4 regions of the Anoxybacillus sp. UARK-01 genome follow, and region 3 is predicted to be linked to each of the others. Evidence: riboswitches for the same ligand, from Rfam matches in the RefSeq annotation. Region 3 holds a riboswitch; each other region holds the start of a gene.
What was found. Region 3 has a riboswitch for S-adenosylmethionine ahead of mtnK (S-methyl-5-thioribose kinase). Riboswitches for the same ligand answer to the same signal wherever they lie in the genome.
Positions count from the first base shown of each region.

Region 1: linked by a shared signal. The riboswitch ahead of B6A27_RS08395 (hypothetical protein) and the one ahead of mtnK (S-methyl-5-thioribose kinase) in region 3 are both predicted to bind S-adenosylmethionine.
Region 2: linked by a shared signal. The riboswitch ahead of B6A27_RS17070 (methionine ABC transporter ATP-binding protein) and the one ahead of mtnK (S-methyl-5-thioribose kinase) in region 3 are both predicted to bind S-adenosylmethionine.
Region 4: linked by a shared signal. The riboswitch ahead of B6A27_RS01510 (YezD family protein) and the one ahead of mtnK (S-methyl-5-thioribose kinase) in region 3 are both predicted to bind S-adenosylmethionine.

Region 1 is NZ_NASY01000038.1:1,649-3,846, forward strand. Features, by position in the region: gene B6A27_RS08385 (hypothetical protein) at 1-10, shown strand, start outside; gene B6A27_RS08390 (AraC family transcriptional regulator) at 50-973, shown strand; SAM riboswitch class I at 1,117-1,222, shown strand; gene B6A27_RS08395 (hypothetical protein) at 1,272-1,616, shown strand; gene B6A27_RS08400 (hypothetical protein) at 1,648-1,845, shown strand; gene B6A27_RS08405 (diacylglycerol/lipid kinase family protein) at 2,021-2,198, shown strand, end outside.
Region 2 is NZ_NASY01000055.1:20,764-22,961, reverse strand. Features, by position in the region: gene B6A27_RS17075 (O-acetylhomoserine aminocarboxypropyltransferase/cysteine synthase family protein) at 1-397, shown strand, start outside; SAM riboswitch class I at 833-940, shown strand; gene B6A27_RS17070 (methionine ABC transporter ATP-binding protein) at 1,025-2,050, shown strand; gene B6A27_RS17065 (methionine ABC transporter permease) at 2,043-2,198, shown strand, end outside.
Region 3 is NZ_NASY01000057.1:24,304-26,501, forward strand. Features, by position in the region: gene mtnK (S-methyl-5-thioribose kinase) at 1-875, opposite strand, end outside; SAM riboswitch class I at 967-1,074, opposite strand; gene B6A27_RS17835 (carbon-nitrogen family hydrolase) at 1,164-1,979, opposite strand; gene B6A27_RS17840 (pyridoxal phosphate-dependent aminotransferase) at 2,075-2,198, shown strand, end outside.
Region 4 is NZ_NASY01000013.1:46,448-48,645, reverse strand. Features, by position in the region: gene B6A27_RS01520 (low molecular weight protein-tyrosine-phosphatase) at 1-87, opposite strand, end outside; gene B6A27_RS01515 (DUF1128 domain-containing protein) at 206-430, shown strand; SAM riboswitch class I at 878-991, shown strand; gene B6A27_RS01510 (YezD family protein) at 1,064-1,207, shown strand; gene B6A27_RS01505 (phosphoadenylyl-sulfate reductase) at 1,311-2,015, shown strand; partial or broken gene B6A27_RS01500 (inorganic phosphate transporter) at 2,028-2,198, shown strand, end outside.

The DNA of each region.
Region 1 (2,198 bases), on a different contig from region 3:
ATACTATTAGCAAAAGAGTAGGGTTCAGCGAATATTAGGAGGCAATGAAATGAGAAGGGATTATTATGAAAGAATTGAAAGAGCCGTCAAGTATATTCATGATCATTATGACGAGCCTATTCATCTTGATACATTAGCCAACGTTTCCCATTTTTCGAAATATCATTTTAATCGTATCTTCACTTCGGTTGTTGGAATGACACCGATGTCTTATGTGAAAAAAATTCGTCTGCAAAAGTCGGTGTATTACTTAACTGAAACGACTAAATCTATCTTGGAAATCTCCAATCTCTGTGGTTTTGGCTCCGTTTCAAATTTTAATGCTGCTTTTAAACAACATTTTCACATGGTTCCCAGTGACGTAAGAAAAAAACATCAAAATCGCAATATTTCATTAGATATAAGCAAGAATCAAGAAGAATGGTCTGCTCCGATACGTTATACTTACGCTAACCATCATTTATTAAGGAGAATATGGAGCATGAATATAACGATTAAAGAGCTTCCTGACTATGAAGTGGCTTTTGTTAGGCATGTGGGTAGCTATTTAGAAACGTATTATGCATGGAATCAATTAAACGAATGGGCAAACCGAAACGGATTGTATCCGCCAGAGCACGATTTTATTGGCATCTCATTGGATGATCCACTTGTTGTAGAAGAATTTGCTTGCCGCTATGATGCGTGTGTGACGCTGCCGACCGGTTTCAAGGGAGAGGAAGATCCCGATATTCAATATAAAACAATACCTGGCGGATTATATGCCTTATATCAGTTTTACGATACGATTGATAAATTAGCGATTGCGTATCAAAGTTTATTTGGACAGTGGTTGCCAAATAGTGAGTATGATGCGGATGATAGGCCGTGCCTGGAATTTTGTATGAATAATCCAGAAACAGATCCGGAAGGAAAGTGTAAAGTTCATTTATATGTCCCTATAAAAGAAAGGGGATCATCTAGCGGGGGCTAGGAATAGGACGAATGATCTGGCGACGATGGTCGATCGTAAAGAAGAAGTCCTTGTTATTTCGATGTTATAAATCCTGGTTTTTGGAAATTAAAAAATGGTTGTCATTTCCATAAAATAATGGTAGCATAGGAATAACTGAATAAGTCTTATCAAGAGTGAACGAGAGATCGGGCTCAATGACTTCACAGCAACCTGCGCTTGACGCAAGGTGCTCCTACCCGCAAAGCGCTTCGCTTTGAATGATAAGGACGGCTTCAAGCTCTTTTCGCGTCATTCATGGCGGAAAGAGCTTTTTATTTTGGCAGAGCCGTTTGTGACCATCCTTATTGAGAAAGGGGCGAGAATGATGAGCGAAACGATCCGCAGGTACATGGCGTGCCATATGAAAGCTGCTTCATTCGCTTTACATGTTGCCAACGGTGTGAAACGTCAGCTTCGTCAATGGGATTCTACAGCGATTTTTTACATTGATCACCATACGAACTTTTTTCTATTGTATGGGCAAGCATTTGGAAAACCGTTTCAACTGTTACTTACGTTGGCGGAAGTGGAAGTGTTCAAAGCAGAAGAGCCCTATGCGCTCGATCGTTACATTTGGCGGGAGCTAAGAGAGCAAGGGCTGCCGGTCGGGCAGATTGATTAAAAACGTTAGAAAAGAAAAAGGAGAGGGAGCTATGGAAGTCGAAATAGATGAGCATGCTGGTATTCGAGGAAAAGACATGGAAACGAATGTCAGCGGAATGAGATTGACTCAGCGAAATGGGCGGTTCTTGTCTCCTAAATGGCATGTCGCTATGCTCATTGATCCTTTCGAAACCTTTACCTTAGTGAGAGGGAGTGAAACAAGAAAAAGGACGGTTGCCATCGCTTAGGGTACCGCTCATGAGGAAAAACGGTAGGGCCTTTATTTTTTCTTCGGCACGAGCAGCAAATGGCCGGAATTCTCAAATCGGTAAAGTAAAAAGAGAAAAACAAGCGTCCCGATGTAAAGCGGGACCTTGTTTGGGATTTTCATGTTACGATCTTTGATTAGAGGGAACGATCGATATGATCTATTATTTTGTTGTTAATAAAATCTCAGGAAACGGAAAAGGGCTGAAAGTTTGGAAAAAGGTTGAAAAGCTGCTTCAAGAGAAGCAGGTAAATTATCAAGTTCGTTTTACAGAACGTCCAAAACATGCGGTAGAAATAGTGAAGGAGTTTTCTTCTAAAGCATGCAATGCGG
Region 2 (2,198 bases), on a different contig from region 3:
AGACTATTTAGATCGCCATCCGGCAGTAGAATGGGTGCTGTATCCTGGACACGAAAAGCATCCAGCCAAGAATTTGGCCGAAAAATATTTGCCGAAAGGAGCGGGAGCCGTTGTGGTGTTCGGCATTAAAGGAGGAAGAGAAGCGGGAGCGGCTCTCATTAACAACGTGAAGCTTTGGTCGCACTTGGCCAATGTAGGAGACGCCAAAAGCTTAATTATTCATCCAGCCAGCACCACGCATCAGCAGTTGAGCCCAGAAGATTTGCAGGCCTCGGGAGTTACGGAAGATTTGATTCGTCTATCGGTCGGCATCGAAAATGTCGAAGACTTAATTGAGGATTTAGAGCAAGCCATCGCCATTGCCACAGGAATTCGTTCGCTGTATTCAGAGGTGTAGAAAATAGCCGTCAACAATTGAATCGGTCATGAAGTCCATTCATATTGATAAAACAATAGTTTCAACGAGAGGTTAGAACATATTAAAAACAGGCGTGGTGATGATCCAATAAAAACCGATTAACGCCGCCCGATTCCTCGTTTTTCCGTCATAATCTGTAAACCCTTTGCTTGTCCACTGTCAGCATGTCTTTGTCAAACAACGAACGCTTTGTGGGCAAGATGGGCCCGCTGGCGCTTTTGCTCGAGGGAGATGCCGAAAAGGTTGTGTTAAGCCAGAGCATTTTGAATGGATCATCGGCGCTTGTGTATTGATTCTATGATTAGGAATTATTTTTCTGTTGACACCTTCCTTTATAGAATGATAGAATCACTTTTGTAATTTGTATAATTCTTAGATGAATTAAAGCATTAACTGAATAAAGGAGCGTTGCTGCTCTTATCAAGAGAGGTGGAGGGATGTGCCCTATGAAACCCGGCAACCGTCAGCATTCGACTGAAATGGTGCCAATTCACACAAAGCGTTCGCTTTGAGAGATAAGAGACAGAAATGGGAGATATTAAAACCTTTCTGTTCTCTTGAGCAGAAAGGTTTTTTAGTTGCTGGAACAAGGAAGGTGAATCGCGTTTGATTACGCTAGAAAATGTAACAAAAGTATATTCGTCAAGCCAGGGAGCGGTAACAGCTGTCAATGATGTAAATTTGCACATTAAAGAAGGGGAGATTTTTGGCATTATTGGATATAGCGGTGCTGGAAAAAGCTCGCTGATCCGTCTTTTAAATGGCTTGGAAAAGCCTACAAATGGAAGAGTGATGGTTGCCGGTCAAGACATCGCAAGTATTAAAGGAAGAGAATTGCGCAAGGCGCGGCAAGAAATCGGAATGATTTTTCAGCATTTTAATTTGCTTTGGTCAAGGACGGTCCGAGACAATATTGCGTTTCCCTTAGAGATTGCTGGAGTTCCAAAGGAACAGCGGTTAAAGCGGGCGGATGAACTCATTCATCTTGTGGGTCTGCACGGAAGAGAAAATACCTATCCATCGCAGCTCAGCGGGGGGCAAAAGCAGCGTGTCGGTATTGCGCGGGCGCTCGCGAACAACCCGAAGGTGCTGTTATGCGACGAAGCGACTTCTGCTTTGGATCCGCAAACGACAGATTCGATTCTTGAGCTTTTAGTTGATATTAATCAGCGCCTCGGATTGACTATTGTATTAATTACTCATGAAATGCATGTAATCCGTAAAATATGTGATCGTGTGGCGGTAATGGAAAACGGAAAGATTGTCGAAGAAGGAAAGGTATTGGATGTATTTCAAAATCCGCAACAGATGATAACGAAACGGTTTGTTCAACAGATTACGGAACCTGAAGAAACGAAAGGGACGATTGCTCATTTGTTCAACCAATATCCTAACGGCAAAGTTGTCCAGCTTACTTTTGCTGGCCATGCGACTGAACGGCCGCTCATCGCAGAACTGATCCGAAATTTTGAAATAACCATTAATATTTTGCAAGGGAAGATTTCACAAACCCATCAGGGCTCGTATGGAGTGCTGTTTGTTCATATGAGTGGAACGGATGAGGAAGTAGCCAGAGCGCTTGACTACATTCGTCAGCAACAAGTCGGTGTGGAGGTGATGACGAATGAGTAGCATGTTTCCTAACGTTCAGTGGGAATCGATTTGGGCGGCAGCGTCGGAAACGCTGTATATGACAGGAGTTGCCGTGGCGTTTACATTTGTATTTGGACTCATTCTAGGATTGTTGCTGTTTTTAACATCCAAAGATAATATTTGGGAA
Region 3 (2,198 bases):
TTCCATGTTTTTTCGATGTGAGCCAATAGTGGCTCATGTTCTGAACGGGACAACGCATTTAGGAGTAAATTGGCAAAAAATTGGCCGATATCAAACCCGAATGGGCCGTAAAACGCAAACTCAGGATCAATGACTTTTGTTTCTGTGTCGCTTGCAAAAATGCTTCCAGTATGTAAATCCCCATGAATGAGCGCATCGGCTTCCGTTAAAAATTTCCGCTTGAGTTTTGCTACTTCAAGATGAAGCGCATCGTCATTCCAAAGAGCCTCTACGTCACGGCGCAACTCCTCTTCAAAATTATTCGTTTCATGGTCGAAAAACGGATCAGTAAAGACGAGATCTTCGGTAATTTTACATAACTCTGGATTGATGAAATTTTGTTGCAGCTGTTTTTTCTGCTGCTGGTTCATGCCAAAGTCCGATGTGTAAAATAACGTTTTAGCGATAAACTCTCCAATGTGCTGGGAAAGAAGCGGATATGTTTTTCCAGCAATGAATCCTTTTCGAGCAATTTGCAGATGCGATAAATCCTCCATCACGGTAATCGCCAACGACTCATCCGAATAGTATACCTTTGGCACGTATTGCGGAACGTAGTCGGCAAACGTGCGCAACGCATGGCTTTCAATGACAGCCCGCTTAAGCGTAAGCGGCCAGCTTTCACCGACGACTTTTGCATATGGTAGCGCTTGTTTAATAATGACTCCTTTCTTTGTTTGGGGATCAAATACATGGAACACAAGATTTAAGTTACCATCGCCAATTTCTTGGCAAATGAATGGTGTTCCTTCCGGAAATAAGCCTAATCGAGCAGCGAGTGCAACCGCTCCTGATTCCGTTAAAGGCTCGTAGACGGATTGTTTAGAATGTGTCATCATTTGTACCCTCCTTATCATTCACTCAATCAATGAAACAATGAAAAAACCTCTTTCGCTTTTCGAAAGAGGTTTGAAGTCGGCTTCTCCCCTCTTATCTCTCAGCGTGTTGCTGCAAGAATTAGCACCGTGCTTAACGTTGGTTAAGTCGGTTGCCGGGCTTCATCGGGCTCGTCCCTCCACCTGCTCTTGATAAGAGTTTGTTCGGTTTTATTCGAATGTTTTTAACAATGCAAAACTTTTTTCAATTCGCTTGATTCGAATCATACATTCGATTTGCCAGTTTTGTCAACTGTTTTTTTGAAAATTTTTTTCGGCCGAAATATAGTGCTCAGGTCGGCGGTCTTGGAAAATAGGAATTTGCTTGCGAACTTCTTTCACTTTTGACAGCTGGATTTCGGCCATAAGAGAGCATGGATTTTCATCGGCTTCGGCGAGGATGACTCCCCATGGATCAATGACAAGTGAATGGCCGGCAAATTGATTGTTCGGATCTTTTCCAGCACGATTGCAGGCGATTACATAGCATTGATTTTCAATCGCGCGCGCTTGCAAAAGGGTTCGCCAATGTTCAAGGCGGGGCTGTGGCCATTCGGCGACCACAAACAATAACTCTGCGCCTTGGATTGTATGGGCGCGAATCCATTCAGGGAAGCGAATGTCATAGCAAATGACTCCCGCGCACAACGTTTGCTCCAAGGTAAATAAGCCGCTCGATTCACCGGATTGTAAATACAAATGCTCATCCATGAGCTGAAAGAGATGGAGTTTGCTGTATTCTCCTACAATGTCGCCGTCTCGATTGACAATGTACATGGTATTGGTGATGCCGGCAGCGGTTTTTTTGGCAATGGAGCCAGCAACAATACAGACGTTGTGCAGGCGTGCGAGCTTGCTAATAAACGATTTGGTATCAGCGCCATTCTCATCAGCAATGTCGTCAAGGCGTGCGAGATCGTATCCGGTTGTCCATAGTTCAGGAAGGACGATGACGTCAACAGAGCTTTGACAAACTTTTTCGATCTCTTGTTGAACGCGGCGTTTATTTTCCGCAGGATTTCCGAAAGCAATATCGAGCTGAAGACAAGCAATTTTTAATGTCATAATCATTCACCCCAAAAAAATGTCTTTACAATTTAATTTTTACGATATATGATGTTTGACTAGAATTTCAAGAATTTTTTGAGTAGGTGAAGCAATTGAAATCATTTGTCCAATCCGAGTTGTTGCAAAGTCTTCCGAAGCAGTTTTTTGCTTCGCTTGTCGACAAAGTAGGAAAAGTGGTGGCTCAAGGACATGATGTAATTAATCTTGGTCAAGGAA
Region 4 (2,198 bases), on a different contig from region 3:
TTCTTTTTTGACCAAGTCGCGAAAAATGGCTTCAGCCATTGGTGATCGGCAAATATTCCCAAGACAAACAAATAACACTTTAATCATCAAACACATCTCCCTTCGCTATCCATTATAAACAAAATAACAGTATACATGTATATTCTTTCATTCCTTCCATATGGTACAATGACTCTATCCATCAAATTCAGAAAGGATGAGACTTTTGGATTTATCGCAAAAATCTCTTGAAAATATGGAATACATGATTGAAAAAATAAAGGAAAAGCTGAAGGTTCTCAACTTTGATGTGATGAAGTCATCCCATTTTGACGAAACGCTATATGAGGAGTTAAGAGATCTTTATGAAATGGTCATGAGAAAAAGCTCCTTCAGCCCTAATGAAATGCAAGCCATTGTCGAAGAGCTTGGAAATTTACGCAAACGATAATGAAACAAGACAGAGGCTTGTCCATGCTGGAAGCGGCGTCCGCGCCTGCTCCGTTTTTTCTATAAAAAAGGGGCCTCGTCAGCTTTTTAGGCGACAGACAACGTCCAAATGGTCGTTGTCTGTCATTCTTTTAGGCATATTCCCCCGCAGACCCCGCTTAGCAAACAAAGATCGCAGCTAATCGCGGGAAGTGAAATGGAACCATTTTGAAAAATGACTTCCCCCTCTATCTCCCTTCCTATCTTTTTCCATTTTCATAGCGTTCTATATGATGTTATCCCTTTTTCATTCTATATTCCCCATCACATGAATAAACCCCTTCCACCAACACTTCATTAAGAGACAGGAGACTTCTCGACAGATGATGTTCAAACGCAAAAATAAATTCCTATCGAAAAACTCGGGTTGACATTTATTCGAATTATGTTAAAATTTTAGTCAATTACATACTTATCAAGAGTGGGGGAGGGAACTGGCCCAATGAACCCCGGCAACCTACTTCAAATTCATGAAGCAAGGTGCTACGTCCAGCCAAATGGGAACCATTTTGGGAGATAAGGTGAAATAGGCAGCCTCCTTTGTCTTTCCGAAATGGAAAGCTTTTTTATTTATTGACACTAAGGAGGAATCGTAATGGGAAATGACCAGCAAATCGATGCCGTTTTTACTAGAATACAAGAAATGCTGCAGTCAATGAAATTTGGCACGATCACGCTTGTGATCCAAGACGGCAAAGTGATTCAACTTGAAAAAAACGAAAAGATAAGAATTAAATAATAAGGCGCGCTGACTAGACAAACTAGAGGCGGTTTTCCCTTCTATCGTACAGAGCAAGGTGAAAACTGTCTTTTTTTACCACCAAATGAAGGAGGAAGCAACCTTGCTGACTTATGACACATGGAATGGAGAAATGCCATTCTTCTCAATTGACAATGAAACAAAAGGAGCCTCAGACGTTATTCGCTGGGCTTATGAGCATTATGGAGATGAGGTTGTTTATGCCTGTAGCTTCGGTATTGAGGGCATCGTCTTAATCGATCTAATCTCTAAAGTTAAACCGGACGCAACCGTTGTTTTTCTCGATACGGGTCTCCATTTTCGCGAAACATACGAAACAATTGAAAAGGTGCAAAAAAAATATCCTTCGCTTCGCATTGTAATGAAAAAGCCGCGCCTATCGCTAGAAGAGCAGGCAGAACAAATGGGAGAGCAACTATGGGTGCATGAGCCAAATCGCTGCTGTGAAATTCGCAAAATTATCCCGCTTCGCGAAGTCTTGACAGGTGTGCCAGCCTGGATTTCTGGATTGCGCCGTGAGCAGTCTTCCACACGGAGACATGTGGAATTTCTGAATAAAGACCCAAAATTTCAATCTATTAAAATATGTCCGCTGATTCACTGGACTTGGAAAGACGTATGGAACTATGTCTATAAACATCAGCTGCCATACAACGAGCTTCATGATAAAGGCTACCCAAGCATTGGCTGTGAGCCGTGCACATCTCCTGCGCTTGATGCAAATGATTTGCGTTCAGGCAGATGGGCTGGACGTGGAAAAGTCGAATGCGGCCTCCATGAATCATAAGGAGGGGCATACATGCTTTTAGCCGTTGCTTTTGCCGTCTCCTTCTTTTTCGCCATGAATATCGGAGCTAGCGGAGCAGCCGCAGCGATGGGAGTAGCCTATGGCTCAGGAGCCATTCAGCGGAAATCCATCGCCCTCCTTCTTTGTGGTCTCGGTGTTTTTCTAGGGAGTCTTAGCGGAGGA